3 regions of the Proteus mirabilis HI4320 genome follow, and region 2 is predicted to be linked to each of the others. Evidence: riboswitches for the same ligand, from Rfam matches in the RefSeq annotation. Region 2 holds a riboswitch; each other region holds the start of a gene.
The links. Region 2 has a riboswitch for thiamine pyrophosphate ahead of thiC (phosphomethylpyrimidine synthase ThiC). Riboswitches for the same ligand answer to the same signal wherever they lie in the genome.

Region 1 (7,960 bases), 510 kb from region 2:
TTATAAGCAACAATATCAGCATAAGCAACTTTCCTACGATTTCCTTTTCTAGAGTAGGGTATCGCTCGTGTATCTAATAATTTTACAAATGTAGGACGGGACATATTGAGTATATCAGCCGCTTCCTGTGTCGTTAGCTCAGCATGGATTGGTGTGATACTAACAGTATTCCCTTGCCCTAGTTGAGTAAGAATTTCAATCATTAGGCGTAATGCACTATTTGGTATTTGTACAATATGATTATTACCCGTCTTATCTATAATGGATAGCTTCTGCGTTTTGCCATTAATATCCATAACAGCGGATAGCTCTTGGCTACTTAATTTTGCTAATGCAATATCTTCAGCACTAAGTCTCTCACTTATCGTATTCATTAGTATTTCCCCCTTTTTAATAACTAGATTATCTGAAATATTCGAAAAATAGTCAAGTATTCGAAATATTCGAAAGAGGCTTGTAGGGGGGAATAAGCTTCTTTCGATATCGCTATATTTCAATAGATTAATTAAAAGGTATCCCTAACAGCAGTGATTGATCCACTTCGCCTTTGATTAATGACGCTGTATTTCCATCATAGACAATGGTGCCATTATCAATAACAAGCGCTCTTGGTGCGATTTTATGAGCATCTTCTAAGCTGTGAGACACCATGAGTAAAGTGAGATTTTTTTCATCACAAATTTGTTCTAATAATGTCAGCATTTCGATACGTAATGCGGGATCAAGGGCGGAAAAAGGTTCGTCTAACAATAAAATAGGCTGTTCACGTACCAGACAACGGGCAATTGCCACTCGTTGACGTTGACCTCCTGATAGCTGTGAAGGTAAACGCTCTAGATAATCACTTAAAGAAACCTGTTTGGCTCGACTTTCTAATAGTGCTTTCTGTGCCACAGTGAGCTTTAGCCCTGGATCTAGCCCTAAACCAATATTTTGTCTTACCGTGAGATGAGGAAAAAGATTGTTATCTTGAAATAACATCGAGATAGGGCGTTGGGCAGGGGCTGTTTTGGTATGATCTTTCCCTTTTAAAAATAACGAGCCTGACTCTGAGGGCAGAAAACCCGCTATTAAGCTGAGTAATGAGCTTTTACCTGCACCACTGGGACCTAAAATAGCAATACGCTCCCCCGCTTTTACCGTTAAATTAAAGGTCAGATGTTGGTGCTCATAGGTATAAGAAAGCTGCTCTAACTTAATCATAGGATTTTCCTGAAACGCGTTCGATAAGGCTAAAAAGCGTGAAACATAACAGCAAAAGGAGCATCGCGGTGACAGCGCCATCTTGTGTGTGATAAGCACCGATTTGCTGATAGAGGTAAAAAGGTAATGTTCTAAAAGTTTCATTTCCAAATAAGGCAACAATACCAAAATCACCAATGGAAATGACACAAGCAAAAGCCAGTGCTTGTGATAGTGGCTTTTTCAAAGCGCGTAGCTCTATCCAACGTAGACGATTAATACCTCGCAAATTAAGGGAAGCACATAATAGATTATAGCGGGCTGCAATATCATTCATTGGGTTTTCAAGTACTTTTAAAGCATATGGAATAGCCATAAGCGCATTAGTGAGGATCACTAAAAGATAGGGAGATTCAGGTAATCCGGTTGTGCTGTTTAATAATAGAAAAAAGCCCGTCGCTAATACAATGCCCGGCATAGCCAGAATAATGAGTCCACTCATTTCCAGCGCTTGTCCGGCCTTTTTAAAATGGCGTAAGCGTAATTCTCGACTACTCCAGAGCAACATCATCGTTAAAATAACACAAAGTCCCCCAGCGCCAAGTGCAATAATTAATGATGTTGTAAAGGCTTGCCAAAGTACCGGCTGTTGTAGAACACCTAATAATTGACTGTTTAAGCCATCACTTATCACCGCTAATAACGGAGGAAGTAAAAAGAGCATAGCAAGTACGATAATTAAACTATCCGTTATTTTATTGATTAATGAGTCGCTAGGATCACGCCAGCTTAGTTTTTGATGACTACCGACAAAGAGTGTTCCCTTTAATTTTTGGCTAACAAGTACTAATCCTAAGCAGCAAAATAGCTGAATTAATGCTAATAGCGCTGCACGATGTAAATCGTAGTCATAACTTAATGCTTGATAAATTGCCAATTCAACAGTTGTTGCCGCAGGCCCACCTCCCAGCGCTAATACAGTCGCGAAACTTGCAAAGCAGAGCATAAAAATCAGTGATGCAGTAGGCAGGATTTGTCGCCATAAATAGGGCCACTCGAGAAAACGAAAACGTTGCCAGCCATTCATTCCCAATTGTGATGCTAATTGGCGTTGCTCGGTAGAAATACTTTCCAAGGCTTGTAACAACATTCTGGTAGCCAGTGGCATATTGAAAAAAATATGTGCGAGTAAAATGCCTTGTAAACCATAAGGCGTAAAATGGTAATCAATCCCTAACCATTGGCATATTTGAGCCAGCCACCCCATGCGACCATACACAGTTAAAATGCCAAATAGCGCCACTAACACCGGTAGAACTAAACTCATTGCACATAAGCGTAAAAAGAGCGTTCTGCCAACAAACTGGCGTCGATAGAGCGCTTTTGCTAACCAAATTGCCGGTAAAATGGAAAATAGCGCGGATAAAAATGCTTGCCAAAAAGTAAAGCGCACCACATGCCATAGGTAACTATCAGCAAAAATAGTCGATAAATCACCACTTGGCGCGTTAAACCATAAAGCACCGAAGGAGAGAAGGGCGACGGTAAGTAATAATCCCGAGGCGCATAGCCCCGGGATAAGCCATTTACCCATTAGCGGCTAACCGCAGATTGCCAATTACGTGTCCATGTTTGGCGCTCTTTGGCTACCACATCAGCATCAAATTGTAATGACTTTTGCGGTTTAGGCATAACGGAGTAGACCTCAGGTAGTGGCATATCAATAACAGGATACATCCAATTAGTGGTTGGGATGGTTTCTTGGAAAGCGGGGGTTAGCATAAATTGCATAAATTGCTGAGCTAATTCTGGCTGTTTGCTGGATTTTAGCTTGGCTGCAACTTCTACCTGTAAATAGTGTCCTTCATCAAAAATAGCTGCCGCATAATTGTCTTTTTTATCAGCCAAAATATGGTAGCCCGGAGATGAGGTGTAACTAAGCACAAAATCCCCTTCTCCTTTCAAGAATAAGCCATAGGACTCACTCCAGCCTTTGGTTACTGTCAGTGTTTTATTCGCCAATTTTTGCCACTGCTCAGCGGTATTGTTTGGATACAGTGATTGCATCCATAACATTAAGCCTAAGCCGGGGGTACTGGTACGTGGATCTTGATAAAGGATTTTCCACGGCTGTTGGCTATTTAACAGCTCATCCATGCTTTTAGGGGGATGAGTAATACGATTTTTATCGTAAATAAAAGCGAAATAACCGTAGTCATAAGGCACAAAAGTGTCATCAGTCCATTTTTCAGGTAATGCTAGTTTTGATGTATCAATATTGCTTGGTGCAAAAAGTCCGGTCTGTTTTGCCGCATGAATAAGATTGTTATCTAGCCCTAAAATAATATCTGCCTTACTTTTACTCCCTTCCATACGTAAACGATTAAGGAGAGAAACCCCATCCGAAAGGGCAACCAGTTTTAGCTCACAATCACATTGTTGTTCAAATGCTTTTTTAATTGCCGGACCAGGCCCCCAATCCGCGGTAAAAGAGTCATAGGTATAGACGGTAAGTGTGGGTTTGGTTTGTTGTGCATTTGTGGCAAAAGCACTGAACAAACCTAGTGCACTGAATAAGAGAGTTGAACGAAGAGAATTTATTAACACGCTATTTTCCTCAGTAAAAAGTCAAGTAGGATCTGAGGAGTGAGGAGGCAAATGAGTTATTATTGCGCCATCCTGACTCAAATCCCTACGCCAGTATTAGCTGGATCAGGTTCCACGAGTTTTTCTCAGCTTAAAAAAAGCACCCCGTTGAGACATTCCCATTGTAGATAAATACTCACGTTGTGCAAAGTCTGTTGATAGTGGTTTACCGTTTGTGGGTAGTATGAAACAATGAGTTATCTTTCAAGTTTGGTTATTGAGGTAGTCTGGTGATCGATGATGATGGCTACCGCCCGAATGTGGGGATTGTAATTTGTAATCGGCAAGGGCAAGTGCTTTGGGCCCGTCGCTATGGACAACATTCATGGCAATTTCCTCAAGGGGGAATTAATCCTGGAGAATCACCAGAACAAGCCATGTATCGTGAGTTGTTCGAAGAAGTTGGATTAAGTCGTAAGGATGTTAAAATCCTTGCCTCCACGCGTAACTGGTTACGTTACAAGTTACCTAAGCGTTTGGTGCGTTGGGACACAAAACCTGTTTGTATTGGACAAAAACAGCGTTGGTTCCTTTTGCAGTTAACAAGTAACGACAAGGACATTAATGTTCAGCAGAGCAAAACGCCAGAGTTTGATGGTTGGCGTTGGGTTAGCTATTGGTATCCTGTTCGTCAAGTCGTCTCTTTTAAGCGAGATGTATATCGTCGCGTGATGAAAGAGTTCGCACCAGTAGTTATGCCATTACAAGAACAAGTGTCTATGTCTCGTCCTTCCTATGGATATCGCCGTAAAAGGTATTAGATAACACTATGCTGACACGTTTGCGGGAAATTGTAGAAAAAGTGGCTATGGCAGCGAGTCTGCCAGAAGCACTTGAACTATTAGTGAAAGAAACGTGTCAAGCTATGCACACGGATGTGTGTTCTATTTATCTTGCCGATATTCCTCATCGCTGTTTCTATTTAATGGCCACAAAAGGATTGAAAAAGCCGAAAGGGCGTGCCGTCAGCCTCTCATTTGATGAGGGGGTGGTGGGTGAAGTAGGACGTCTTTCTGAGCTGATTAATCTGGCTGATATTCGTGAACATCCTAATTTTACCTATCTGCCACAAGTAAAAGAGGATGATCTGCGCGCTTTTCTCGGCGTGCCCATTGTCTATCGTCGTCAGTTACTTGGGGTGCTGGTGGTTCAGCAAAAAGAGCGACGCTTATTTAATGAAAGCGAAGAATCTTTTATGGTGACACTGGCCACCCAATTAGGGGCGATATTGTCGCAAGTGCAAACGAAAGGATTATTTGGACAATATCGTCAAAGCCGTATTAAAGCCCTATCCGTTTCTACGGGGGTAGTGATGGCATATGGTTGGCAAGAGATGTCTCAGCCAACCTTAGATCATGTTTTTAAAGCCAGCGCACTGGATATAAAAAGTGAATTAAACCGATTAACGGTCGCCTTAGAAGATGCGACATCGGAGTGTCGCCGTTTTAGTAAGCGCTTTATGGCAAATTCACAAAAAGAGAGTGCGGCTATTTTCGATCTCTATTCGCATTTACTTAACGATCCCCAATTAAGACAAAAAATGACTGGGGTTATACAACAAGGCTATGTTGCTGAGTGGGCAGTAAAAGTGGTGATAGAGAAGTTTTCTGCACAGTTCTCAAGTCTTAAAGATAGTTATATGCGAGAACGAGCTTCAGATTTAAAAGCATTAGGTCAGCGCTTACTATTTCATTTAGATGATGATCTCAGCACGACAAATACATGGCCAGATCGCTTTATTCTTGTGGCGGATGAGCTTAGTGCCAATCTATTGGCTGAGTTGCCAGAACAACAACTGGCGGGGGTGATAGTTCGTGATGGTGCGACTCATTCACACTCAGCGATTTTAGTTCGAGCAATGGGGATCCCTGCCATTATGGGGGCAGATATTCAACCGGAGCTACTTCACAACCGAATGCTGATTCTTGATGGTTATCGTGGTGAGATTTTTATTGAACCAGAACCCTTTATCATGCAGGAATATCGGCAAATTATTGATGAAGAAAGAGTATTGAGTCAACTTGCTGAAGAGCAGCTTGAACAGCAAGCGGTATTAAAAAATGGTGAATCCATCAGTGTGCAATTAAATGCAGGGCTAAGCATTAAATATGAACAACGTATTAGCGTTGGCATAGATGGTGTCGGTCTTTATCGCACAGAAATCCCTTTTATGTTACAAAGCGGTTTTCCTTCCGAAGATGAACAAAAAAACCGTTATCGTGAAATCTTATCATTTTTTCCCAATAAACCCGTCGTACTACGTGCTTTAGATATAGGTGCAGATAAACAGCTTCCTTATATGCCGATAAATGAGGAGAACCCTTGTTTAGGGTGGCGGGGGATCAGAATATTACTCGATCAGCCAGAAATATTTCTGATCCAACTACGAGCGATGTTAAAAGCTAATCTTGAATTTAAAAATTTGAAAATATTGTTGCCGATGGTGACAAGTATTGATGAAATTGAAGAAGCGAAAGCATTGTTACTAAGAGCATGTGCTGAAGTTAGCCGAGAAATGAAATGCGAATGCATTCTACCACCTGTGGGGATCATGCTTGAAGTCCCCTCATTGGTCTTTATGTTACCGCAATTAGCACATCGAGTAGATTTTATCTCGATTGGTACCAATGATTTAACGCAATATTTACTTGCAGTCGATCGTAATAATACCCATGTAGCACTGCTCTATGATAATTTGCATCCTGCATTACTGCGTTCGCTTAATATTATTGCTTTAGAATGCCAACGTTATCAGTTACCAGTCAGTGTTTGTGGTGAAATGGCGGGTACGCCGATGGGGGCATTGCTACTAATAGGGCTAGGTTTTCGTCAGTTAAGCATGAGTGGCCGTAGTTTACCTAGGGTAAAATACTTATTGCGCCATCTAGATCCTGCTATCTTACAGCCTTTTATGCAACAGGTGTTGAAAGCTGAAACGGCAATAGAGATAAAAAAATTGTCTGCTGATTTTATGGAAAGACAAGGATTAGGTGGATTAATTCGCGGAGGTATCTGATAGGCCTTCGTATAAACTTTTTGTCTAAGGGGTTATCCACATCGACCCATAGATAGAAAATCATTAATAAAGTGAAGTAGGGAAGAATGAGTATAAACTACCTTAAATTTCCAGAAATCGATCCAGTTATGTTTTCTATCGGGCCAGTATCTTTGCACTGGTACGGCATGATGTATTTGATTGGATTTGTGTTTGCATTATGGCTAGCAAACCGCAGAGCGGCAAAACCTAACAGTGGTTGGCAAAAAAGTGAAGTCGAAACATTACTTTATGTAGGGTTTGTGGGCGTGTTTATTGGTGGGCGTCTAGGATATGTTTTATTCTATAACTTACCGGTATTTTTAGATAATCCACTTTACCTATTTAAAGTCTGGGATGGCGGAATGTCCTTCCACGGTGGCTTAATTGGGGTGATCTGCGCCATGATTTGGTTTGCTCGTCGCACTAAACGTCACTTTTTTCAAGTCGCAGACTTTGTTGCTCCATTAATTCCATTTGGTTTAGGTTTAGGACGTATTGGTAACTTTATTAATGGAGAGCTTTGGGGGAGAGTCACCTTAGATACCCCGTGGGCGATTTTATTCCCAGGCTCCCGTGCAGAAGATCTACAGCTTGTCGCGCAAGATCCCACTACACTATTACCTATCATTCAGCAATACGGCGTATTGCCTCGCCACCCATCGCAACTCTATGAAATGTTCCTAGAAGGCGTGGTATTATTTATTATTCTGAATATCTTTGTGCGCAAAAATCGTCCTATGGGCAGTGTATCGGGGTTATTCTTAATTGGTTATGGTGCTTTCCGTATTATTGTTGAATTCTTCCGCCAACCTGATGCGCAATTAGGTTTATTTAGCGGTATCAGCATGGGGCAAATTCTTTCCATTCCAATGATAATATTAGGCATTATCTTTATGGTGTGGGCGTATCGTCGCGATAAAGCCACTCCACAGACGCCAACAACACACTAACTATTATTAGCTAACAAAAAAGAGAGACTACATGAAGCAGTATCTGGCATTGTGTCAACGCATTATCGATGAAGGTGAATGGATTGATAATAAACGGACAGGAACCCGTTGTTTAACGGTGATAAATGCCGATCTGGAATATGAT
Region 2 (12,583 bases):
CTTCTTGTGCTGTTTTTGCACCAGAAGTATTAGGTAATAATTTTATCCCTAATGATTTAAGAGGGGCGATTAGATCATCATTGCCATTTTTTAAATCAACACGCTTCATTGCCATTGTGACTAATTGGCTACCAGAGGCTTTAATGGCTTCAGCCATGAGTGTTGGTGTCGCAAATTTACCTGTACCAGTAAATAACCTTGATGTGAATGTAGTATCAGCAATTTTCAACATATCAGCCTCCCGCAATTGCTTGAAAGAGAAGAATTGTGTCACCCTCATTGATCATTTGTGTATTCCAGTTTTCACGCGGAATAATGATGTCGTTGATAGCGAGTGCCACCCCCATAGAGGGTTGTTTTAACTCAATAAGGAGCTGGCTTATCGTGACAGGCATATCCAGAGAATAACGTTCGTCATTTACGGTAATATTCATGCTAACCCTCGACAAACAGGACAGTTTTTTGATGGTGTTAAGCGCAAGGTGCTCCAATTTTGTTTTCTACCATCGAACAGACGTAGTTTTCCACTTAACGTACTTGGTAAACCTGCAAGTAACTTAATTGCTTCAAGTGCCTGCAGAGTACCAATGACCCCTACAACGGGGCCTAGAATTCCAGCTGTTTGGCAATTGCGTTGTGGCTCTTTGTTATCAGGATAGAGACAGTGGTAACAACCATGAATAAAAGGGGGCTCAAACACGATCAACTGACCACTAAATCCAACGGCACTGCCACTAATAAGCGGTATTTGTTGTTTAACACAGATACGATTGATTGCTTGGCGAGTGCTCATGTTATCAGTGCAATCTAAAACTAAATCGATGTTTTGAAGCAACGTAGAGGGAAAATCATCATTAACACGTTGTTTATAGGTGGTGATTTTAATGTCAGGATTTAAGGCAAGTAGAGCCTGTTTGGCGATGTCTGATTTTGCATCTGGGATATCTTGAGTGCGATAGAGAATTTGACGCTGTAAATTCGAGACATGCAAATTATCATCATCGACTAAAATAAGTTCACCCACTCCTGCACCTGCTAGATAAAGTGATGCTGGAGAGCCTAACCCACCTAAGCCAATAATTAATACTCTGGCTTGCTGTATTTTGGTTTGCCCTTTTAATCCTATATCTTCTAACATCACTTGTCGGCTATAACGCATAAAATCATTATCATTTAGCATGATGGTTTTCCCTCTACTAATTCTAATAATTTAAGTGTTACCTGTTGCCAGTCTGATGCCTTTGTTATTGCACTCACTAAAGCAACTCCACCAACGCCAGTTGCTACGACATCAGAGACTTTTTCTAGAGAGATCCCGCCAATAGCAACGGTTGGAAAATCATGAGTTTGTTCTACTTGATGTTTGAGTGCTCTTAAACCTTGTGGCTTTGATGGCATATCTTTCGTCGTCGTTGGAAATATATGCCCTAAAGCAATATAAGAGGGAAGTAACCTTTTTGCTCTTTGTAGTTCAGTGTCATTATGGGTGGAAATACCAAGGCATAAACCTGACTGTTTAATAGCATCAAGATCGGCAATGTCGAGATCTTCTTGTCCAAGATGAACACCATAAGCGTGATGTTTAATGGCGAGTTGCCAATAATCATTGATAAATAATCTTGCGTTATACTTACGACCTAATTTGATTGCAGTGATTATATCTTGTTCAACATCTTTGGGCTGTTTATCTTTGATGCGTAATTGGATCGTTGTTACACCTATTTTCAACAGGCGCTCAACCCATTCAATAGAATCGACAACAGGGTAAAGCCCCAACTTTTTTTCGGTTGGGGCAAAAGCCGAATTAGAGGATCTGTTCATTATCAGCTACCTCGGAACTGGCTATTTCTGCACTGTGGTATAGCTCACTACCATGGGCTTTAAAGGCTTGCGACATCTGCTCCATACCTGCTGCATAATCACGCACTTCTTGTGTTATCTTCATTGAGCAGAATTTAGGTCCACACATAGAGCAGAAGTGAGCGACTTTCCCCGATGCTTGAGGTAAGGTTTCATCGTGATATTGACGGGCAGTTTCAGGATCAAGTGCTAGATTAAATTGATCTTCCCATCGAAACTCAAAACGGGCTTTAGACATGGCGTTATCACGAATTTGCGCGCCGGGATGTCCTTTGGCAAGATCAGCAGCATGGGCGGCGATTTTATAAGTAATAAGACCTTGTTTCACATCTTCTTTATTGGGGAGTCCGAGATGCTCTTTCGGAGTGACATAACAGAGCATGGCACAGCCAAACCAGCCAATCATTGCAGCGCCAATACCGGAAGTAAAATGATCGTAGCCCGGTGCTATATCAGTTGTTAGAGGGCCTAATGTATAGAAGGGGGCTTCATGACAATGCTCTAGTTCTTCCGTCATATTGCGACGTATCATCTGCATTGGTACATGACCTGGGCCTTCAATCATGACTTGTACATCATATTCCCAAGCAATCTTTGTTAATTCACCCAAGGTATGTAATTCAGCGAACTGTGCTTCATCGTTAGCATCTTGGATAGAGCCAGGTCTTAGACCATCACCTAATGATAATGAAACATCATAAGCGGTGCAGATTTCGCAAATCTCTCGGAAGTGGGTATAGAGGAAATTTTCTTTATGGTGTGATAAACACCACTTCGCCATAATTGAACCACCACGAGAGACAATACCCGTTAAACGTTTTGCGGTCATAGGAACATAGCGTAATAGGACACCTGCATGGATAGTGAAATAATCCACCCCTTGTTCCGCTTGTTCTAATAAAGTATCACGGAACATTTCCCAAGTGAGATCTTCTGCAATACCGTTAACTTTTTCGAGAGCTTGATAAATAGGAACAGTACCAATAGGGACTGGGCTATTACGGATGATCCATTCACGTGTTTCGTGGATATAACGTCCAGTTGACAGATCCATCACGGTATCGGCCCCCCAACGTGTTGACCAAATCAGTTTTTCTACTTCTTCTTCGATAGATGAGGTAACCGAAGAGTTGCCGATATTAGCATTCACCTTAACTAAGAAATTACGGCCAATAATCATCGGCTCAGATTCTGGGTGATTGATATTGGCAGGAATAATGGCACGACCAGCAGCAACTTCTTGGCGTACAAACTCAGGCGTAATATTGTCAGGTAAATGTGCACCAAAGCTAAATCCGGCATGTTGTTGGCGTAATACTTCGCTACGAATACGTTCTCGCCCCATATTTTCTCGAATGGCAATAAATTCCATTTCTGGCGTAATAATACCTTTGCGAGCGTAATGTAATTGCGTCACTCTCTTATTATTTAGCGCTTTTCTAGGGCTGGGTTTTAACGGAAAGCGTAGATGTTCTAATCCTGCATCAGTAAGGCGTTGTTGAGTGAAATCAGAACTTAAGTGTGAAAGAGGTTCGGTATCATTACGCGCATCAATCCATGGTTGGCGAATTTTTTTTAAGCCAAGATTAACGTCAAGTTGAGAAGTTGGATCACCATAAGGCCCTGAAGTGTCATAGACTGGAATAGGTTCATTCTCTTCAAAAATAGGATCTTCTTTTGAGCCACCGATCAGGGTCTTATCAAGTTGGATCTCACGCATTGGCACTTGAATATCTGAACGAGTACCAGTGATATAAATACGTTTTGAATTGGGAAAATTAATACCTTGAATAGTGCTAATAAAGGATTGCGCTGCATCGCGTTGTTCTTTACGTGGGCGCTGTTTATTCGCAGTGGGCGAAACATCTTTAATAGAGATAGTTTGATTTTTGGACATAGCATTTCCTAATAAATATCAATCAAGCACAAGGCTTGTCGGGTGAATATTGAGAAAAATGCTTGTCTGGAGGTCGCAGGGAGTATCGACAGATAAGAGTGTAAAAAATAGACACAATGAAGCTATCTAAAGGTCGAATGACTCTTGTTCCCTTCGCGGGTATTAGCCCGATCAGGTTCCGCGGATCCCGAATTAACGGTCTCAGCCTGTGTTAAAAATAGCCTTATAAACACTAGGCACTCCGACAAGAATGCCCACAGTATATTAAAGATCTTAAAAACTACAAGCCCGATAATGATTATTTATTTAACTGCCAGTAGCACTGTTGCCATTCTTTTTCTGTTGCTATTTGGCTTAATCTTTCATCGGCGTTAATGGTGATAACCTCATTTGCTTGATAGCATAAAGGGAGATCGTTGGCTGAGTCAGTATAGAAATAAATATAAGAATCCTTAATGTTGTTTTGTTCTTTCCACTGATTGAGTCGAGTGACTTTACCCTCTCTAAAGGTAGGAATACCCTCAATATGGCCTGTATAATGATTATTTTTTATCTGCATATCAATGCCCATAGAAATATCAGCATTAAGTTGTTTTGCAATCGCATGTACCAGAAAAGACATAGTTGCAGAGATAATGATAACGGGGATATTTTGTTGTCGGTATAGGTTTATAGTATTAATGCCTTGAGGATAGAGCAATGGCTTGATTATGGTATGAGTAAAATCAGTAACCCATTGATTTATTTCTTCAATATTATGCTGATTAAAATAAGATAAATGTTGGTGTAAGTACTTATTTATATTGAGCCTTTCTGCGTAATAGTCAGCGATCATTTGTTTATCTAAAGCTAAAAAAGCAGGATCAGTGACTCTCTTTTTCTCCCACAAGTAATTTGTCCATAAACAGCTAGAATCTCCGGCTAACAGTGTTTCATCTAAATCAAAAATAGCGATCTTATGTTTCGTTATGTTTGTCATTCGAGTGAACCTTATTTATAAATACAATTTATATTTTTACCATGGAGGTATAGATGAATTTTGGCGTAGCGACATAATTCATTGAGCGGCTCTTGTGAAAGAGAGTATCCTCTATTGTATATCATTAACTAAGATAGAATTATTACTATGCATTTATATACGCTAACAGGTGGTGAAAAAGGCTGGTGGACAGTCAGCCTAGGCGGCCGAGTTTGGTTACCCAAAGGTGAACTTCCATTTGGTTTAGCAACAGATTGGGGACTTGTGGGTAAACAAGCCAAAATTGTTGGGGAATGGCAAGGAGAAAATGTCTGGCTGATTTATGACAAAATGGAAAGCGATATGTGTTCACCAAGGCTTATCGCATCTCAAGATGAAAAGTTATTTAAATTAGTCGGTCGTGGTGTTCAACTTGCTGAATTTTATCGTTCTCATCGGTTTTGTGGCTATTGTGGGGCTAAAATGCGCCATAGTGAGAGTGAATGGGCATGTTTATGTGATAACTGTCATGAGCGTTATTACCCACAAATAGCACCTTGTATTATTGTTGGTATTCGTAATAAAGATAAAATTCTATTAGCACACCATGTTAGGCATAAACATTCACCACTCTACACCGTTTTAGCTGGTTTTGTTGAAGTAGGGGAAAGCTTAGAAGATGCGGTAGCTCGCGAAGTTTTTGAAGAAAGTCATATTCATATTCGCAATATTCGTTATGTTTCTTCACAACCATGGCCTTTCCCTCATTCTCTTATGATGGGTTTTCTTGCCGATTATGCAGGGGGAGAGTTACGACATGATCCTTCGGAATTAATCAGTGCAGCATGGTATCGCTATGATGAGTTACCACAAATACCACCTTCTGATACTATTGCGCGACGTTTAATAGAAGATACGATAGCGAATATTAGACAAGATGAAGAAAATAGCTAAATAAAGGTGTTGCCTGCCAACTGTTATTTTTCCAACATGTTACACTACACGCTATTTTGCGGCCCTATTACTATTAATGGAGTTAGACATGAGTGAGTTGAAAAACGACCGCTATTTACGTGCGCTGTTGCGCCAACCTGTTGATGTCACCCCTGTTTGGATGATGCGTCAGGCAGGCAGATACCTTCCTGAATACAAGGAAACACGAGCACAGGCGGGAGACTTCATCTCATTGTGCAAAAATACCGAATTGGCATGCGAAGTTACCTTACAGCCTTTAAGACGTTTTCCTTTAGATGCCGCTATCCTATTTTCTGATATTTTAACTATCCCTGATGCGATGGGATTAGGTCTGTATTTTGAAACAGGGGAAGGTCCTCGTTTTAAAACACCGATAAATAGCCTTGATGATATAAAAAAATTACCTATTCCCGATCCGGAAGATGAATTAGGTTATGTCATGAATGCGGTACGTGCAATTCGTCATGCATTGCAAGGTAATGTGCCATTAATTGGTTTTTCAGGTAGTCCATGGACACTAGCTACTTATATGATTGAAGGTGGAAGTAGTAAGGCGTTCACAAAAATTAAAAAAATGATGTATAGCGAGCCACAAGCTCTGCATCTATTACTGGATAAACTGGCGGATAGCGTTATCCTTTATTTGAATGCTCAGATTAAAGCAGGGGCACAATCCATCATGATCTTCGATACATGGGGAGGTGTGCTAACAGGACGCGATTATCAATTGTTCTCATTACAATACATGCATAAGATTGTTGATGGTCTTATTCGTGAGAATGAGGGCAGAAAAGTTCCGGTCACCTTATTTACTAAAGGTGGTGGGCGTTGGTTAGAAGCGATGGCAGCCACAGGTTGTGATGCATTAGGACTTGATTGGACGATTGATATCGAAGATGCTCGCCGTCGAGTCGGTGATAAGGTTGCCTTACAAGGTAATATGGATCCTTCTATGTTGTATGCGCCACCAGCAAGAATAGAACAAGAAGTCGCTACGATTTTAGCTGGCTTTGGCAAAGGTACTGGTCATGTCTTTAATCTTGGGCACGGTATTCATCAAGATGTTCCACCAGCGCATGCTGGAGCATTTATTGATGCGGTTCACCGTCTATCGAAGCCTTATCATCAGGATAATGATTAATACTCAGCAATTACGTCAAGAGCAGACAGAGAAAGCTCAACAGATTATCTTAACCGACCAATTTATGGCACCAACTTATATTGCAGGTGCCGATGTCGGATTTGAAAATAGCGGTGCGGTCACTCGTGCCGCTATTGTTGTTATGCATTATCCCTCCTTTGAAATTGTTGAATATCAAATAGCCCGTATTGCAACATTACTACCTTATATTCCCGGACTCCTTTCATTCCGTGAGTGTCCTGCGTTATTAAAAGCTTGGCAGGGCATCAAGCAAAAACCGCAACTTGTTTTTGTTGATGGTCAAGGGATCGCACATCCTAGACGGTTAGGGGTGGCAAGTCATTTTGGACTCTTAGCCGATATTCCAACCATCGGTGTGGCAAAAAGTCGTTTATGTGGTGATGATAAAAAATTAGACGACGATGTAGGAAGTACGGAAAAATTAATGGATAAGGATGAGCAGTTAGGTTGGATTTATCGTAGTAAAAAAAGATGTAAACCTTTATATATTTCTCCAGGCTATAAAGTGAGTATGGAGAGTGCATTAGCGTGGGTAAAACGCTGTATAAATGGATATCGATTACCTGAACCGACTCGTTGGGCCGATGGTATTGCCTCAAATAGGCGATTATTTGAGCAATTGAATAAGAATAAGCTCTAAATCGGCGGTAAATATGTGGATATTTTCAATTTTCAGGTAAACTGCGGCTAAGTTAAGAAAATGAGTAATCACTAATGTTGAAGAACCCAATCCATTTACGTTTAGAAAAGCTTGAAAGTTGGCAACACTTAACGTTTATGGCGTGCCTGTGTGAGAGAATGTATCCAAATTATCAGGTATTTTGTCGCGAAACAGGATTTACTGATCCAACCCTGTATCGTCGTATTCTCGATCTAGTTTGGGAAACTTTAACGGTAAAAGATGCGAAGGTGAATTTTGATTCTCAATTAGAGAAATTAGAAGAAGCTATTCCTGATGCATCTCAGTTTGATATTTATGGTGTCTATCCTGCAATCGACGCCTGTGTGGCACTGAGTGAGCTTATTCATTCTCGTTTAAGTGGTGAGTCACTCAGTCATGCTATTGAAGTGAGCAAAATTTCGGTTGGAACTGTTGCTACACTTGAAATGACACAAGCAGAAAGAGAAATGTCTGAAGAAGAATTAAAATCTCTTGCTGCGGTCACTGAAGAGTTCGATATTCAATGGGAAATTTATCGCCTACTTGTTGAGTGCGAAGAAAGAGATATTGAACTAATAAAAGGTCTGCGTACAGACCTGCGCGAATCTGGAATGAGCAATATCGGTATAGAATTAACGCACTAAATCAGAAAAACGTGATTTAGTGCTTGAAAAGCGACGTTTAAAGACTTCACATTACCCCCGTGTATGTTCTACATTGGGTACGAAAAGAAGTGGCTCAGGTGTTTTGCTTAACTGACTCTCTAAAAAAGATGAATTAAGTTTTTTCACCAGATGTTTTTCAAACGATAAAACATACTTTAAGGACTATTTTATGAACAAAGCTGAATTAACCGAATCAGTTGCTGAAAAAGCGGATCTGACAAAAACTCAGGCAAAAGCTGCTATTGAAGCGTTTATCGACTCAGTAACAGGTGCTCTGAAAGAAGGTGATTCTGTCCAGTTAGTTGGTTTCGGTACATTCAAAGTGAATCACCGTGCAGAGCGTACTGGTCGTAACCCTCAAACTGGCAAAGAAATTAAAATTGCAGCAGCTAACGTTCCTGCATTTACTGCCGGTAAAGCACTGAAAGACGCAGTAAAATAATTCCTTTGAACGGAATGAACAATAGAGGGGGAGTTGCTCCCCTTTTGTTGAGACGACAGGGGCTGTTAGCAATAGGGTTCTCTTTTTTGCTCAGCGCCTGCTCTTCTTCTCCACAACTACCCGAATTTTCTGCAACGGGCTATATTGCAGATGAAGGGGTTGTGCGGCTTTGGCGTTTAAATAACAAAACATCAGAGCCTCAAGTGATTATGAGTGTCTATAGCTTTTATCAAAAGCCTGAAACTGTTGTCACTTTTTATGAGTACCGCCAAAATAGATTATGGCAAATTCGCAGTGAAATCGTTAATCCCTCCCATCCTTCCTCTTGGCATTTACGTTTAAATAAACGTGGCGAAGTTATCTTTATGCAACAAGAGTATCAAGGACAAAAGCGCCCATTAACAGAAGATGAACGTTTAAAAATGGTATTTGCAGCCAGTCGAGAACGAGAGATCAGTAAGGCATTGGCAATAGGTCAGGTAAAGCTAGTTCAAGGAACCTGGTATCAAGATACATTGACAACATGTGCGGGTGAAAAAGTGAATGTATCATTTGAAGCACCAGAACAACGTTGGCTAAAACGTAGAACACAGCATCTAACTCGTCCCGCTTATGTTGCTTGGTTGGATTCCCCCGAAGGTAACCAGTTGTTAATGGTTGCAGAACACGATTTTTGTAAATGGGAACCAACAAAAGAGAGTTTGTGATCACTCCCTTTTGCTGTTTTAACTTACTTTTTTAAACGCGCAATGGCACGATAGCCGATATCATGGCGATAGAAACAGCCATACCAGTGAATACTGTTGGCTAAAGCATAGGCATTCTTTTGAGCTTGTTCGATATTTTCCCCTAAAGCAGTTGCACATAATACTCGGCCTCCTGCTGTAACAACTTCACCTTGAGCCGTTAATTTTGTTCCTGCTTGAAATACCTTAGCTGTTGAAGAAGATGTTGCTGTTAGTCCCTCAATAATATCATTTTGGCGGTAGTTATCAGGATAGCCACCGGCGGCCATTACAACACCTAAAGCGGGGCGGGGATCCCAAATGGAGTCTTTACCTGCTAGTTCGCCTTTTGCACCCGCTAAACAGAGATCAACTAAGTCTGATTGCATGCGCATCATAATAGGTTGCGTTTCCGGATCGCCAAAACGGCAGTTAAACTCAATGACTTTGGCAATACCTTGCTTATCAATCATTAAGCCTGCATAAAGAAAACCTTGATAGCGATGTCCTTCGGCAGCCATGCCTTTGACAGTTGGATAAATGATGTTATCCATGACTTGCTGGTGGATTTCAGGAGTAACAACCGGTGCAGGAGAATAAGCCCCCATTCCGCCGGTGTTTGGGCCTGAGTCACCATCACCGACGCGCTTATGATCTTGACTTGTTGCCATCGGAAGTACATTTTCACCATCCACCATGACAATAAAACTGGCTTCTTCTCCATCAAGAAATTCTTCAATAACAATACGGTGTCCTGCATCACCAAAGGCATTACCTGCTAACATATCTTTTATCGCATTTTCTGCTTCGGTATGTGTCATGGCAACAATGACACCTTTACCCGCAGCTAGGCCATCCGCTTTAATCACAATAGGTGTGCCAACTTTATGGAGATATTCAAGTGCAGGCGCTATTTCAGTAAAGTTTTGATAAGCTGCCGTTGGGATATGATGGCGGGCTAAAAAATCTTTTGTAAATGCTTTCGAACCTTCTAGTTGTGCCGCACCTTTGGTGGGGCCAAAAATCATCAGTCCCGCTTGTTTGAACGCATCTACTACACCAATTACCAATGGTGCCTCAGGCCCCACAATGGTTAAATCAATGTGATTTTGCTGGGCAAATGCAACTAATGCGGCAATATCAGTGGCACTAATATCAACGTTTTGTACGCCATGTTCTAATGCTGTTCCTGCATTACCGGGGGCAACAAACACTTGGGTTGCTAAAGGCGATTGCGCTGCTTTCCAAGCTAGTGCATGTTCACGACCACCATTACCAATAATTAAAATTTTCATAGCAATCCCTTATTAATGGCGAAAATGACGCATGTTAGTAAAAATCATCGCGATATTGTGTTCATTAGCTGCTGCAATTACTTCATCATCACGAATAGAACCACCTGGCTGAATAACACAAGTTACACCGGCCATAGCTGCCGCATCAATACCATCTCTAAAGGGAAAGAATGCATCAGATGCCATGGCGCAACCTGCCACTTCTAAACCTTCATCAGCCGCTTTAATCCCTGCTATTTTAGCAGAATAGACTCGGCTCATTTGGCCCGCACCAATGCCAATCGTCATGTCATTTTTGGCATACACAATTGCGTTGGATTTCACAAATTTTGCAACTTTCCAGCAAAATAGCGCATCTTTCCATTCTCGTTCACTAGGCTGGCGTTGCGTGACAACCCTTAGGTTTTCTTCTTTAACCATACCTAAATCACGATCTTGTACTAATAAGCCTCCGTTAACCCGTTTGAAATCAAGTGCAGGTTTAGCTTCTTGCCATTCACCACAGGCTAATACACGAACATTAGGTTTGGTTGCTAAAATAGGTAGAGCATCTTCATTAATAGAAGGCGCGATAATGACTTCGACAAATTGACGCTCTATAACGGCACTTGCTGTTTTTGCATCTAAGCTTCTATTGAAAGCGATAATACCGCCAAATGCAGAAGTTGGATCAGTTTTAAATGCATTGTCATATGCTTGTGTGAGAGTGTCCGCAATAGCAACGCCACAAGGGTTTGCATGTTTCACGATAACACAAGCTGGTTCGGAAAATGATTTCACGCATTCCAATGCAGCATCAGTATCGGCAATATTGTTATAAGAGAGTGCCTTACCTTGTAATTGATTTGCTGTTGCGATAGAGGCTTCTTCAATATTCTCTTCTATATAGAAAGCCGCTTGCTGATGAGCATTCTCACCATAACGCATATCTTGTTTCTTTATATAGTTAAGATTTAAGGTACGAGGGAAGGTTCCTGATGGTTGTGAAGTATCACCATAATAAGGTGCAACTTTTTGGCCAAAGTAGTTCGCAATCATACTGTCATAAGCTGCGGTATGCTCAAAGGCTTTAATGGCTAAATCAAAACGTGTATCTAAAGTCAGACTGTTTTGGTGATTGTCCATTTCTTCAATCACTTTTTCATAGTCATTGCTATTAACCACAATGGTGACGTCTTTATGGTTCTTTGCTGCGGAACGAACCATGGTAGGACCACCAATATCAATATTCTCAACAGCATCTGCTAATGAGCAATCGGGATGGGCTACTGTTTTAGCGAAGGGATAAAGATTGACAACAACCATGTCGATAGGACGAATATCATGTTCCTCCATAATGGTATCATCTTGTCCACGACGTCCTAAAATACCACCATGTACTTTAGGGTGAAGTGTTTTTACACGACCATCCATCATTTCTGGAAAACCGGTGTAGTCAGAGACTTCTATAACGGGTAAGCCAGCTTCTGCTAATAGACGCGCTGTCCCTCCTGTTGATAAAAGTTCTACATTTCTTTCTACAAGCGCTTTCGCAAATTCTAAAATACCTGCTTTATCAGACACACTTAAAAGAGCACGGCGGATAGGACGAAGGTGTTGCATGAGTTTTATCCCTTGGGTTTTTGTATAACAGTAGTCATTGTGATGAAAAGTCACGTTGATACAGTGAAATTGTGTTTGCACCACTAACATTTCAGAAGATGAAGACAAAATCAATCTCACTCATTTGGGTATTATAATAACGCAAACGTTTGCGTTTGACATGCTAAATTTGTGGGAAAAGATGGCTTGTGGATAAAATTGTTGATAACTGCGTATAACTAAGGGTTTTGCTGTGGAATTAAGCAAACGAATTTTTTTCTTAAAAAAACTATTGCCAGCCTCAGAAAACTCCCTATAATGCGTCCTCGTTGTCACGGCACAGGGCGCTAAGCGAACTGGCT
Region 3 (12,583 bases), 1.3 Mb from region 2:
TTATATTATGAACTCAAAAGATCTGCGCGCTATCGAACACGTTGAGCAATTAACTAAGATGGGTGTACATTCACTGAAAATTGAAGGTCGTACTAAATCTTTCTATTATTGCGCACGCACAGCACAGATGTATCGCCGTGCTATTGATGATGCTGTTGCAGGTAAGCCTTTCGATCCGACACTGCTGACAACGCTAGAAGGTTTGGCACACCGCGGTTATACCGAAGGTTTTTTACGTCGCCATACCCATGATGCCTACCAAACCTATGAATACGGCTATTCTGTATCAGATACACAACAGTTTGTAGGGGAATTTACAGGTAAACGTGTTAACGGTTTAGCTGAAGTGGATGTTAAAAATAAATTTATCTTAGGTGATAGCTTAGAGCTAATGACACCAACAGGAAATATTCAATTCACTTTAGATGCGTTATTTAATAAAAAACAACAACCGACAGATGTTGCTCCGGGTAATGGCCATGTGGTTTATTTACCTGTTCCTGACGATGTTGATTTAAACTTTGCACTGCTTATTCGTAATCTGCCAGGAACGACAACCCGTCAACCTCATAAAATTGATGCGGTAGAAGTGAAGTAAATCATCATTATCTGATTTGATGTGGTCAATTTCAAAGATAGATCACATCAATACCTATTCATTTGCCGTATTATCTATTTCGAAAAATAAAGAACTAGAATGAATACAGTAAGACTAGGAACCACCTCCTTGGCAAATCCAATCTCCCTTGGATTTGCCTTTTCTTTTTTTATCCCCCGCTATTTTTATTATTATTTTTTGAGTAACGTAAATTGCTTTTGGCTTTGGTGATACTTTGTAAAAAAAATGGTAATTCGCCTAATATCCATTATCTTTAAATAAGTCATATTAATTAAGGAGTCATATTGATGGGCCAAATCAGTTTGCTGATTATCAATGGAAAAAACTCAGGCAATGAGGCTCTGCGACAAGCGGTTTATCAACAACGCAAGGAAGGTAATGATATCCAAGTCAGAGTGACATGGGAATCAAGTGATATTCAACGCTTTGTGCAAGAAGCACTACATATTCAAGCGCAAACCATTATCGCCGCAGGGGGTGATGGTACGATCAACAATGTCGCCTCTGAGCTGGTTCGTTTAGCCCCCTCTTCGCCCCCCGCGTTAGGCATTATCCCTTTAGGGACTGCAAATGATTTTGCCACCAGTGCACAAATCCCATTAGAGATGGACAAAGCGCTCAGTTTAGCGATTAAAGGTCGCGCCGTTCCTGTCGATATTATTAATGTGAACAAAACACATTACTTTATCAATATGGCCTCAGGAGGCTTTGGTACCAAGATCACCACTGAAACCCCTGAAGCACTAAAATCTGCCTTAGGTGGTGCTGCTTATTTTATTAATGGTTTATTGCGTATTGATACCTTAAAAGCGGATCAATGCACCGTTGAAGCTGAAAATTTTCATTGGAAAGGTGAAGCTTTAATTATCGGTATTGGTAATGGACGCCAAGCGGGAGGTGGACAACAACTTTGCCCCGAAGCACTGATTAATGACAATAAACTCAATATTACCCTTGTTGAAGCCCGTGAATTGCTTCCTTCTCTATTAACCAGTCTGTTCGATCGTAAGAAAAATGACAAAATTATTGAGCGAGAAAGTGATTGGGTCACTATTAGTGCGGCTCATGAAATGGTATTTAATTTAGATGGTGAACCCCTTTTAGGGGATAAATTTGAATTTATTGTACTACCTGAAGCGATCCACTGCCGGTTACCGCCCCAATGTGACTTGTTATCTTAATGTAGATAAATGACAATCACTATCATCTCATCGTGAACTGGAGTAAGTAATGACTGATATAGTAAGTTTGTTAGGTGCTGATGCTAACTCATTATTGGAACATCGCTGCCAAACCATCCCAAGCGAAAATCTCTACCTGCCAGGTTCTGACTTTGTTGATCGTGTGATGATTGATAACAATCGCCCTAATACCGTATTGCGTTCTATGCAAACCCTGTTTAACCATGGTCGTTTAGCAGGAACGGGTTATCTTTCTATTTTACCTGTCGATCAGGGTGTTGAACACTCTGCCGCTGCCTCATTTGCCGCGAACCCACTCTATTTTGATCCCAAAAATATTGTTGAGCTTGCCATTGAAGCCGGATGTAACTGTGTTGCTTCCACCTATGGTGTTCTAGCTTCTGTTTCTCGTCGTTATGCACACAAAATCCCATTTTTGGTAAAACTTAATCATAACGAAACATTAAGCTATCCAACTCAATACGACCAAACGCTATATGCCAGTGTTGAACAAGCCTTTGAAATGGGCGCTGTTGCTGTAGGTGCGACTATCTATTTTGGTTCTCCAGAAAGCCGCCGCCAAATCGAAGAGATCTCGATGGCATTTGAACGTGCCCATGAATTAGGCATGGTTACCGTATTATGGGCATATTTACGTAATCCAGCCTTTAAGAAAGATGGGGTTGATTACCATGCAAGTGCTGATTTAACAGGTCAAGCTAACCATTTAGCATCAACCATTGGTGCCGATATTGTTAAACAGAAAATGGCTGAAAATAACGGTGGCTTTAAAGCGATTGGTTTTGGTCATACTGATGAGCGTGTTTACACTAAACTGACGAGCGAAAACCCCATTGATTTAGTGCGTTACCAATTAGCTAACTGCTATATGGGACGTGCAGGATTAATTAACTCAGGTGGAGCATCGGGTAATAATGATCTTGCTGATGCAGTACGTACTGCAGTCATTAATAAACGTGCTGGGGGCATGGGGCTTATCTTAGGTCGTAAAGCCTTTAAGAAATCCATGAAAGACGGTGTTGCTCTAATTAATGCCGTACAAGATGTCTATTTAGATAAATCTGTGACTATTGCTTAATTTTTTACGATTAAATTACGCATTGAAGCCCCTTTAATAGGGGCTTTTTGATATCACCACCAGCGATGAAAATGATGTACAGGGCCGAAACCTTGTCCCACCTCTAAACTGTCTGCCTGTTCTAACGCTTGCTGTAAATAGGCTTTTGCTTGTTCAACACAACTTTGCCAATCAGAAACTTGAGGACGAATAGCAGCTAAAGCGGCTGAAAGTGTGCATCCCGTACCGTGAGTATTTTTTGTATTGATGCGCGGTGAAGTAAATCGCCATTGCCCATCTTGGGTCAATAACCAATCAGGACTTTCTTTCTCGCTTAAATGGCCCCCTTTCATCAATACCGCCTGACAACCTTGATAAAGTAATGCTTCACCTTGTTGTTTCATAGTTGTTTCATCTGTCGCGATATCACAACCTAATAGTGCTGCCGCCTCAGGCAGATTTGGCGTGATCAAATCAACGCGGGGTAATAACTGAGTGAACATTTTATCAATAGCATCAGGTTGTAACAGTGGATCGCCGCTTTTGGCAAGCATAACAGTATCAAGTACGACAAAAGGAATGGGATATTGCTGCAGTTTATCGCAAACGACATCAATAATACTGGCATTAGAAAGCATACCAATTTTAGCGCTATCTATTCTGACATCAGAAAGTACCGCATCTAATTGTGCTGCGACAAAATCTGGGGATAAATCATAGACAGAGTGTACACCACAGGTATTTTGCGCTACCAGTGCAGTCATGACTGTTGTGCCATATACACCCAGTGCGGAAAATGTTTTCAGATCAGCCTGTATCCCCGCCCCACCACTCGGATCGGTGCCGGCGATAGACAACGCGTTATATCTCACTGATTAACTCCTCCTTTACCAGTTACAGAAAAGTCGGGCTCTGTTAATCAGCACAGTGACCTTGACTTCCCTACGCTGGCATTATCCAGATCAGGTTATACGGGTTCATCTCAGCCAATAGGCGCCCCGAGCCAAAGCTTATATGATATAAGCCACAAGAGTATCGCATGCAGAAGATAAAGAAGCTAGTTTGATAGTGACAACCTTTATCAGCTCACTTAACGTGCTTTAAGTTAACTTTTCTATTTTAGAAGATAAATTAATCTAGCTTATCTATAATAGAGGCAGGCTCGATGATTTATATTTTATTAGCTATCAATCTTGAATATATATTCTCAACATAAAACAATGATAAGCATAAAATAAAATATTTTGCTCATTTTAACGACAATCGATATATAATCTGCTAAATGAGGTATTTATAATGCATTTCTTGACCACCACTGATATGCGGAGGGGCTAAATGAAAAATGAACCATCGCAACAACAAAATGGACAATCAATGCCTTATCTTATTCCTGATGCAGATTTTAATGCGAAATTAAAACTACCAGCCAAAAATATTGAACATACAATACAATTTATAACCCAAGGGGTAAAAGATATTTCTTTAGACGGTTTTGAAATTCCTACGGGCTATCGGTTAGTTAAAGCTGTTCATAGAGATCAATATAGACTTATTACTACTAATAAAGAAAGCGAAACAGCCTATTTAGTTGAACTAAGATTTCGACAAGATATCGTTTATGGACAAACAACATGTACTCAAATAAAAGTATGGCGTTCTCGCCTTCCTAAACATCGCAATGTAATAAGAGATTTACCCCGCACTTTCTTTTATAACCTATTAAAAGTACACAATATTGTTGTGACTGATGAGGAACAAACCTCTGATGGTAAAGGTTTTTGGATTGATATGATTTTATGGGCTTTTAGTGAAGGATATTATATTTATGCTTCAGATGGCACTGAAATGGATCGACCATTACATTTAATTGATAGTGTGGAAGACTTTTATAATAAATGGGATGCGTTTTGCTGGGAAAAAGATCGCGATATTCATACTCATCGACTATTAGTTATTAGTAAAGAACCGTTATCTCAATAATTAAACGATTTTTTCTTAAAATCTGTGGGTTTTCCCCTCGTTACTCATAACTCACAGATTTACCCCTTCTTTAGGGGTGCTATAGTGAAGTGATCACTTTATCCAGCAGCCATAAAACTTAAACACTTTATAAACACATCTTCGTTTTTTGCTTTTTTTATTTAACTCTCATTATTAATTACTCTATTATCCTGCTCCTTTGCAATTTTGCCCATATAACAAACACTATTCATTATTAACGTTATATTAATATTTCAATATGCGATAAAAAAACCGATGGATATGTAATCGTTATATTATGTTATAATGTTTTTTAGATAATATTTAATCGTTATTATCTTGCTTAGTTTGTTTTATTCTAAAATCTAATAAATTATGTATCATTATTAAGCTTAATAAATCCTCAATTATATTAACTAATACTATAAATAATTATCTTTTAAATGGGAGCAACTGAGATACATCTCTTTGTAACCATTTGAAATTAAATATAATGTTATTAAAATAGTTCAATTTCGGATAGCTCTTATCTGAATATTTCACTAATTCAATAACACTATGGCACAAATTTTTTTAACATTACCAGAACCACCGCAATGCCGTATTCGGAGTTATATATGTCATCTACCTATTTTCACTCTAGCCTATTAGCAGCTACACTGTTTTCAGTTACGTTAACAGCACCTGCTTTTGCTTCTGAAAATACGCAAAACACACCTCAGACTATTACGACAAAAAAACCTCAGCCAGCAGAGAACACTTTCTCAGAAAAAAATGAGGAAAGCTATTGGGGAAAATTTAAACGTAATCTTACCCAAACTTGGGATAATGACCAATATAACTACTATTTACCGGTATGGACTTGGCATAACCGTTTTACTTACGATAAAGAAAAAACCAATCGTTATAACGAAACGCCTTGGGGATTTGGTATGGGTAAATATCGTTATGATAATGAGGGTGATTGGCATGGCTTATATGCTATGGCCTTTATGGATTCCAATAATCGTGTACAACCTATTATGGGCTATGGTTTTGAAAAAATGTGGTATCCCGGTGGAGATAGAGAGGGTTTTCGCATGGGGGCGGGCTTTACCTTAAGTGTGACTGCTCGTCATGAGTATAACTATATTCCTATGCCATTACCTCTACCGCTAGTGTCAGTCGGTTATGAACACTTATCATTACAGGCGACTTATGTACCAGGAACCTATAATAACGGTAATGTTTTATTTGCTTGGTTACGTTGGCAGTGATCGATTGCCCTAATAAAAAATAAAGTGACTCTTTTTAGAGTCACTTTTTTAATATCGCGTTTTTCTTATCTTTCGCTTAGGCTAACTTAGCCAAGATAATTTAACTATCTTGCCTTGCTTGTGTGGTTGTCAGCGATTTTTTAGTTCTTGAGATCTTAAAACCTATCCAGAGCAAGCCTACCCAAAATGGCATCAAAATAACGGAAATATTAATTTTTGGCATCATTAGAATAATGACCAAAATCATACATAAAAAGGCTAAACACAGATAGTTACCATAAGGATACCAAAGTGCTTTAAATGAAGGCTCTACACCCTCTTTAATTTTAGCTGCACGGAATTTTAAGTTTGCTAAACAGATCATGATCCAGTTAAGCACTAATGTTGTTACCACTAATGCCATTAATAGCTCTAAAGCTTGATCAGGGAGTAAATAGTTAACCAAAATCCCGAGTGATGTGGCTATCGCAGATAACCCCAAAGAAATAACAGGTACACCACGTTTATTAACCTTAGATAATGAATGCGGTGCATTGCCTTGTTTGGCTAAACCGTACAGCATCCGGCTATTAGAATAAACGCCACTGTTATAGACAGATAATGCCGCGGTTAAAACCACCGCATTTAAAATATGGGCAACAACAAAATTATCTAAATTATGGAAAATAAGTACGAAAGGACTTTCTCCTTTCACCACTTGGGTCCAAGGATAAAGAGAAAGCAGTACAATCAATGAACCAATATAGAAAATCAAAATACGATAAACAACTTGGTTAGTTGCTTTGGGAATACTTACTTTAGGATTTTCTGCTTCTGCGGCGGTGATCCCCACCAGCTCAAGTCCCCCAAATGAGAACATCACAATAGCTAATGCAGACATAAACCCAGTAAAGCCATGAGGGAAGAAACCTAGCTCCCATAAATTGCTCACAGAAGCTTGCGGACCACCATTACCACTGACCAATAAATAGCTACCAAATAAAATCATACCAACGATCGCCAAAACTTTTATAATGGCAAACCAAAACTCGGTTTCACCATACATTCTGACATTAATTAGGTTAATTAAATTAATAGCAACAAAAAACACCGCTACCGAAACCCACACCGGAATATCAGGTAACCAATAATTAATATATTTTCCTGCGGCGGTTAATTCAGCCATACCGACAAGAATAAACATAACCCAGTAGTTCCAACCTGATAAAAAGCCAGCAAATGGCCCCCAATACTTATTGGCAAAGTGACTAAATGAACCCGCAACCGGCTCTTCGGCAACCATTTCACCAAGTTGGCGCATGATCATAAACGCAATAAAACCACCAATCGCATAGCCTAATATAACTGATGGCCCAGTCATATTAATGGTTTGCGCGATACCAAGAAACAGACCAGCGCCGACAGCCCCACCCAGCGCAATCAGCTGGATATGTCGATTTTTAAGACCGCGCTTTAATTCTGCTTGTTGCGACTCTTTCGCCATACATCCTCTTTTCTTCATCTATCAGGTAAAAGTGTAAATCAATGTTTACGATTTTGTTTATTTCAAGCCACCATTAAAACACTAATCTGACTTGAATAACAAATACATTTTGTGATAGAGGGGAAAAAGCATAGAAAGCGGGTTTTTTACGGCTGCTTAGAGGGGAATAAGATGGTAAAGCGACAGATACCTTGCTGAAAATCTTCGCCTTGATCGCAAAAATTATCTAACGCCACAAGGTACAACCCCAAGCTGATAGCTAATATAATTATTAAGCTAATAATTATTTTCTTTGCGTTCAAATTAAAATCCTTTAAATACATTTTGTTAATAGTACTTATTACAAAATAGGCATTCGCTTTAATACGATAACAACGCCTATCACTGTTGTTATAAAATTCGCAATAAGTTATCTCTAAGATTAAATTTAGCATAGTTTTCATAAAGAAAGTTAAATGCTTCCTCGACAGAAAACAGATAATTGGCACTATTTTTTCTTAATTGTACGCAAAATAGGCATTTTTATTTTAATTACACATTTTGCCAACACATAGAAACAGCAATCAACTAATATGGATTTCTCTGTTTGCCACTTTTTGTATAATATTAAGGAGTTAATTTTGTTTTTTACCTTAACTTCATCGATAGAATGGAACTGTAATGCCACAAGATAATCATCTCGCATTAGTTTGCGCGCTAAGTAAATGGATTGAGGAGCATTTAGGTCGCGTAATACACCTTGAAGAGCTAGCGGCTTACTCCGGCTATTCCCTTTGGCATATGCAGAAAATTTTTAAAGAAGTCACGGGCACCTCTTTAGGAAAGTATATTCGCCAACGCCGTTTAGCGGGGGCTATCCATCTTTTACGCACCAGTGACCGCTCAATATTTGATATTGCATTAGATTTCGGCTTTGGCTCGCAATCACACTTTACTTATATGTTTCGTAAAGAGTATGGCATCACTCCATTTGACTTTAGGCAAAATCAAAATATCGAGTTAGAGACAAAACAGCCCTTACATTTGCAATCACTTTGTTGTGATTAGACTGACTTTTATGTGGCATAGAGATATTCTCTTTCGTGTCACATAAATAAAGCCCCAGTTATGTGATGATAATACCTCGCCCTTACCAACCATTAACTGCTTTACTTTAATATGGGGATGATAATGAGTATTAAGCTTATCGTTATTGATTTAGATGGAACGTTACTAAACGAACAACATGAGATCACACCTGAAGTACATCAAGCGATCCAACATGCTAAAAATTCTGGAGTGCATATTGTTCTTGCATCTGGGCGATCTTTTAACGGCATCTCTCCCTATTTAAAAGCACTGAATCTTGATACATCTGATAACTTTTGCATTAGCAATAATGGTAGCCAAATTCACCAAGCAGAAAATGGTGAAATTATCACCGAAGACTTGCTCAATTTTGAAGATTACCTCTATTTTGAAGATCTCTCCCGTGAGATAGGTGTTCACTTTCATGTTTTAAGTGATAATAAAATTTATACCACCAATCGCCATATTAGCCATTTTACTTGTCGTGAAGCATTCTTAACGTGGACACCTCTCTATTATCGCCCCTTAAGCGAAATGCAAAGAGATATGCGCTTTAGTAAATTTATGATCGTTGGTACACCTACGGTATTAGATAACGCAATGCAATATTTACCTGCTAATATCTATCAACAATACAGCATATTACGTAGCGCTCCTTATTTTATTGAGATATTAAATACCGATGTCAATAAAGGAAACGCGGTACAAAAAATAGCAGAACATTTAAAAATCACTCCAGAGAAAATAATGTGTATTGGCGATCAAGATAATGATTTAGCGATGTTACAGTATGCGGGATTGGGTGTTGCGATGGGAAACGCCCCTGAAGAGATCAAAAAAGTGGCGAAATTTATTACATTATCTAATAAAGAACACGGTGTTGCTGTCGCTATCAATAAATTTATTTAAACACGATATTTTTTGTGTTTTATCACTAATGTCTACAAAATTATATAGCAATTGTGATCCTAGCTAGAGGATCACACTGCTTGCCCCCCTGCTTTATAGCCATTTATTATGCTCCTTTTCCTGCTGGATCAGGATTAAACACCTATTTCTTCTTACATCTCCGTCAGAATTTGTTACTATCAATTCTCTTTTCGTTATTCAAACACTATTTTTACAAGATAATTACCTAGTAATTAGGCTAAATATAGAATAACAAGTATAAATTATTAATATATTCTCTCTCAGACAGGTAGTATTAGTTATGCTTTCAACAAAAGACATGCTAGTCCTTGGAATGATGGTTTTTGCTCTTTTCCTTGGCGCTGGTAATATTATTTTCCCTCCAATGGCAGGTTTCCAATCTGGAAACCAATGGTTTAGTACGTCATTAGGATTTTTGGTTACAGGTGTCTTACTCCCTTTTTTAACCTTAGTCACCGTAGCTATTCGTGGACGTGGTGAACGCCTTTCTATCGACTTGCCATCATGGTTTGCGGTGTTATTTTGGATTGCACTTTACCTGATTGTCGGTTCTACCTTTGCAATGCCTCGGGTCACGAACACCGCCTATGAGATGGGATTTTTACCTCTTGGTCTTATTGAAAAAAATACTACGACCCATCTGACTTTCGCATTAATATTTAACCTATTAAGTATGTTCTTTATGCTTAAACAAGGTACGATGATCAGTGCCATCGGTAAATTCATGACCCCAGCGCTCTTAATACTTCTGGTTGTCGTTGGTATTGCTGTAGTGGCTAAACCGCTTTCCCCTATTGAAGAGCCTACCGGCCTTTATGCGGTAAATGGCTTCTTCTCCGGTATTATTGACGGTTATCAAACCATGGATGTGCTATCTGCTATGGCTTTTGGCGGGATCGTCGCTCGTGCGTTATATACCAAAGGGATCACCAATCCTAAACAAATTGGTTTTATCACCATAAAAGCGGGGATGATTTCGGTTTTACTCTTAGCCGCCCTTTATTTATGTTTATTCTATTTAGGTGCCACAAGTCACGCAGTATCTGTTTTTGCTGATCCGGCACTAAATGCCACTAACGGTGGTCAAATCTTCTCACGCTACGTAGACGCTTTATTTGGCTCTGTCGGTACTTGGTTGATGGGCGGGATTGTTTTATTAGCCAGTATGACAACCTTAGTCGGGGTTACTAGTGCTGCGGCAGACTACTTTGCGACATTCCATCATCGTTTAGGCTATCGCTTCTGGGTTGTAGTATTTACACTGTTAACGACGTTAGTCTCTACTTTTGGTCTTGATACCTTATTACGTGTCACTATTCCTGCATTATTAATGATTTATCCAACATCGGTGACACTAGTCTTACTACAATTTGTTCGCCATAAACTAAAATCACCGCGTTTTACTTACCGCTTTACAATCTGTGTCATTGTTTTAATGAGCCTACTTGACACATTAAAACAGTTAAAATGGCTAAATGGAGATTTATTACAACTATTTAGTTACATTCCACTGTCTGAGTATGGGCTAGGTTGGTTATTACCGGGTATTATTGCATTCGCAATTTCATTACTAATTAGTCTCAGTTTTAAAGAAACCGACACAGAAATTGCTACACCTAATACAGTAAAATAAATCCATTATAGCAACTAGCCCCAAAGTAAATGGTCACTTTGGGGCTAGTTTTTATCCTTAATAACGATCAATTATCTGAATGTTTTATTGGCTCAGTTGATGGCTGTATCCACTTAGTTCGATATTTATCAATTAACGCCATTAAAATAGCTTCTGACTGCGCATCAGGAATACCTTTAATATCACTTGGTCTAAAATGCATTTGAAATGCGCTAACCACTTTTTGCGTTTCAGGATCTAATATCCCTGTTGTTGGTGTTTGATAACCATACTTCGCTAACAAGGTTTGAAAATTAGCAATATCAACAGGCTCCGATGCAGCTCTTCCCGCTAAATAGAAAGTAACTGTTTCATCATCTGGCCAAGCGCCTATTCCTTGTTTCGCTAATTCAGCCCATGGGAAAAGTGGCCCTGGATCAACTTTGCGTTGTGGTGCAATATCACTATGCCCGACTACATTTTGTGGTTCAATACCATAGCGTTGAATAATATCTTTCATCATCATAGTAATGGTTGAGAGTTGTTCTGCGGTATAAGGTAACCACTCTCTTAATGTACCCTGATCGTTATAACCATAATTCACTATCTCAATACCAATTGAACCATCATTCAAACCTGCACTATTTCCCCACTGACTTAGCCCTGCATGCCATGCTCTTTTATCTTCACTCACTAAAGCAAACACAACCGGCTTACCATCAACATAATTTGGTTTGGTAGGAATTAAATAATGACTGCTTACATTTCCCGAAGTTAACGTTTTTAACGATTCTTTATCGTCAACGGCGGTGTAGTGCATAACTAAAAATTTTACGCGATTATCTTGCCCAGGATTATTGGGAACAACTTGTGCAAAATAATCCCCCCTATCAATAAGCTGAGGTTGCTGAACACAACCTGAAAGCAACCCCAAAGTAACAAGTAAAAAGAGACTGTAGCGACTAAAGATCATTATCCATCCTGAATACATTAGACTATAAATTTAAGGCTAAATTGTAGACAAAAAACCCATATTAAAAAATATGGGTTTTGTATTTTGGTTTTTTTTTAATAATTTTTTAATGAATACCGTACTTGCTCAATTATTGCCTCACCTTTTCACAGCGGACTAACGGCTCATTCGGTAAAGGCTCTTTATCCCAAATACCTTGCTCTATATCATTTTGTAATTCAGGGTATTGGCGAATATTGAAAGTGGGTAATACACCAGCTTGTCGCTGTTGGTTATAATCTTTAATTAACTTCAAAGCGACGCCTGAAAGTAAAATAATGGCAATTAAGTTAGTGACAGCCATCAATCCCATCGAGAGATCAGCCATTTTCCACACTAACGGCATTTCAGCCAAAGCGCCAAA

Region 1: linked by a shared signal. The riboswitch ahead of thiB (thiamine ABC transporter substrate binding subunit) and the one ahead of thiC (phosphomethylpyrimidine synthase ThiC) in region 2 are both predicted to bind thiamine pyrophosphate.
Region 3: linked by a shared signal. The riboswitch ahead of thiD (bifunctional hydroxymethylpyrimidine kinase/phosphomethylpyrimidine kinase) and the one ahead of thiC (phosphomethylpyrimidine synthase ThiC) in region 2 are both predicted to bind thiamine pyrophosphate.

Annotation. Positions count from the first base shown of each region.
Region 1 covers NC_010554.1:2,526,148-2,534,107, reverse strand. Annotated here, with positions in the region: gene PMI_RS11500 (helix-turn-helix domain-containing protein) at 1-374, opposite strand, end outside; gene thiQ (thiamine ABC transporter ATP-binding protein ThiQ) at 502-1,203, opposite strand; gene thiP (thiamine/thiamine pyrophosphate ABC transporter permease ThiP) at 1,196-2,776, opposite strand; gene thiB (thiamine ABC transporter substrate binding subunit) at 2,776-3,789, opposite strand; TPP riboswitch at 3,854-3,946, opposite strand; gene rppH (RNA pyrophosphohydrolase) at 4,059-4,589, shown strand; gene ptsP (phosphoenolpyruvate--protein phosphotransferase) at 4,598-6,844, shown strand; gene lgt (prolipoprotein diacylglyceryl transferase) at 6,931-7,815, shown strand; gene PMI_RS11465 (thymidylate synthase) at 7,847-7,960, shown strand, end outside.
Region 2 covers NC_010554.1:3,037,893-3,050,475, reverse strand. Annotated here, with positions in the region: gene PMI_RS13735 (thiazole synthase) at 1-232, opposite strand, end outside; gene thiS (sulfur carrier protein ThiS) at 234-434, opposite strand; gene PMI_RS13725 (HesA/MoeB/ThiF family protein) at 431-1,180, opposite strand; gene thiE (thiamine phosphate synthase) at 1,174-1,821, opposite strand; gene thiC (phosphomethylpyrimidine synthase ThiC) at 1,805-3,757, opposite strand; TPP riboswitch at 3,889-4,011, opposite strand; gene PMI_RS13710 (HAD family hydrolase) at 4,056-4,736, opposite strand; gene nudC (NAD(+) diphosphatase) at 4,884-5,669, shown strand; gene hemE (uroporphyrinogen decarboxylase) at 5,758-6,831, shown strand; gene nfi (deoxyribonuclease V) at 6,824-7,492, shown strand; gene PMI_RS13690 (YjaG family protein) at 7,567-8,157, shown strand; gene PMI_RS13685 (HU family DNA-binding protein) at 8,348-8,620, shown strand; gene PMI_RS13680 (DUF1481 domain-containing protein) at 8,635-9,327, shown strand; gene purD (phosphoribosylamine--glycine ligase) at 9,351-10,640, opposite strand; gene purH (bifunctional phosphoribosylaminoimidazolecarboxamide formyltransferase/IMP cyclohydrolase) at 10,653-12,242, opposite strand.
Region 3 covers NC_010554.1:1,698,737-1,711,319, forward strand. Annotated here, with positions in the region: gene trhP (prephenate-dependent tRNA uridine(34) hydroxylase TrhP) at 1-598, shown strand, start outside; gene yegS (lipid kinase YegS) at 907-1,800, shown strand; gene fbaB (class I fructose-bisphosphate aldolase) at 1,850-2,899, shown strand; gene thiD (bifunctional hydroxymethylpyrimidine kinase/phosphomethylpyrimidine kinase) at 2,953-3,750, opposite strand; TPP riboswitch at 3,801-3,889, opposite strand; gene PMI_RS07775 (hypothetical protein) at 4,214-4,858, shown strand; gene pagP (lipid IV(A) palmitoyltransferase PagP) at 5,476-6,114, shown strand; gene PMI_RS07785 (amino acid permease) at 6,215-7,597, opposite strand; gene mgrB (PhoP/PhoQ regulatory lipoprotein MgrB) at 7,744-8,040, opposite strand; gene PMI_RS07795 (helix-turn-helix domain-containing protein) at 8,258-8,644, shown strand; gene yidA (sugar-phosphatase) at 8,768-9,574, shown strand; gene brnQ (branched-chain amino acid transport system II carrier protein) at 9,876-11,228, shown strand; gene PMI_RS07810 (peptidoglycan recognition protein family protein) at 11,296-12,180, opposite strand; gene PMI_RS07815 (alanine/glycine:cation symporter family protein) at 12,311-12,583, opposite strand, start outside.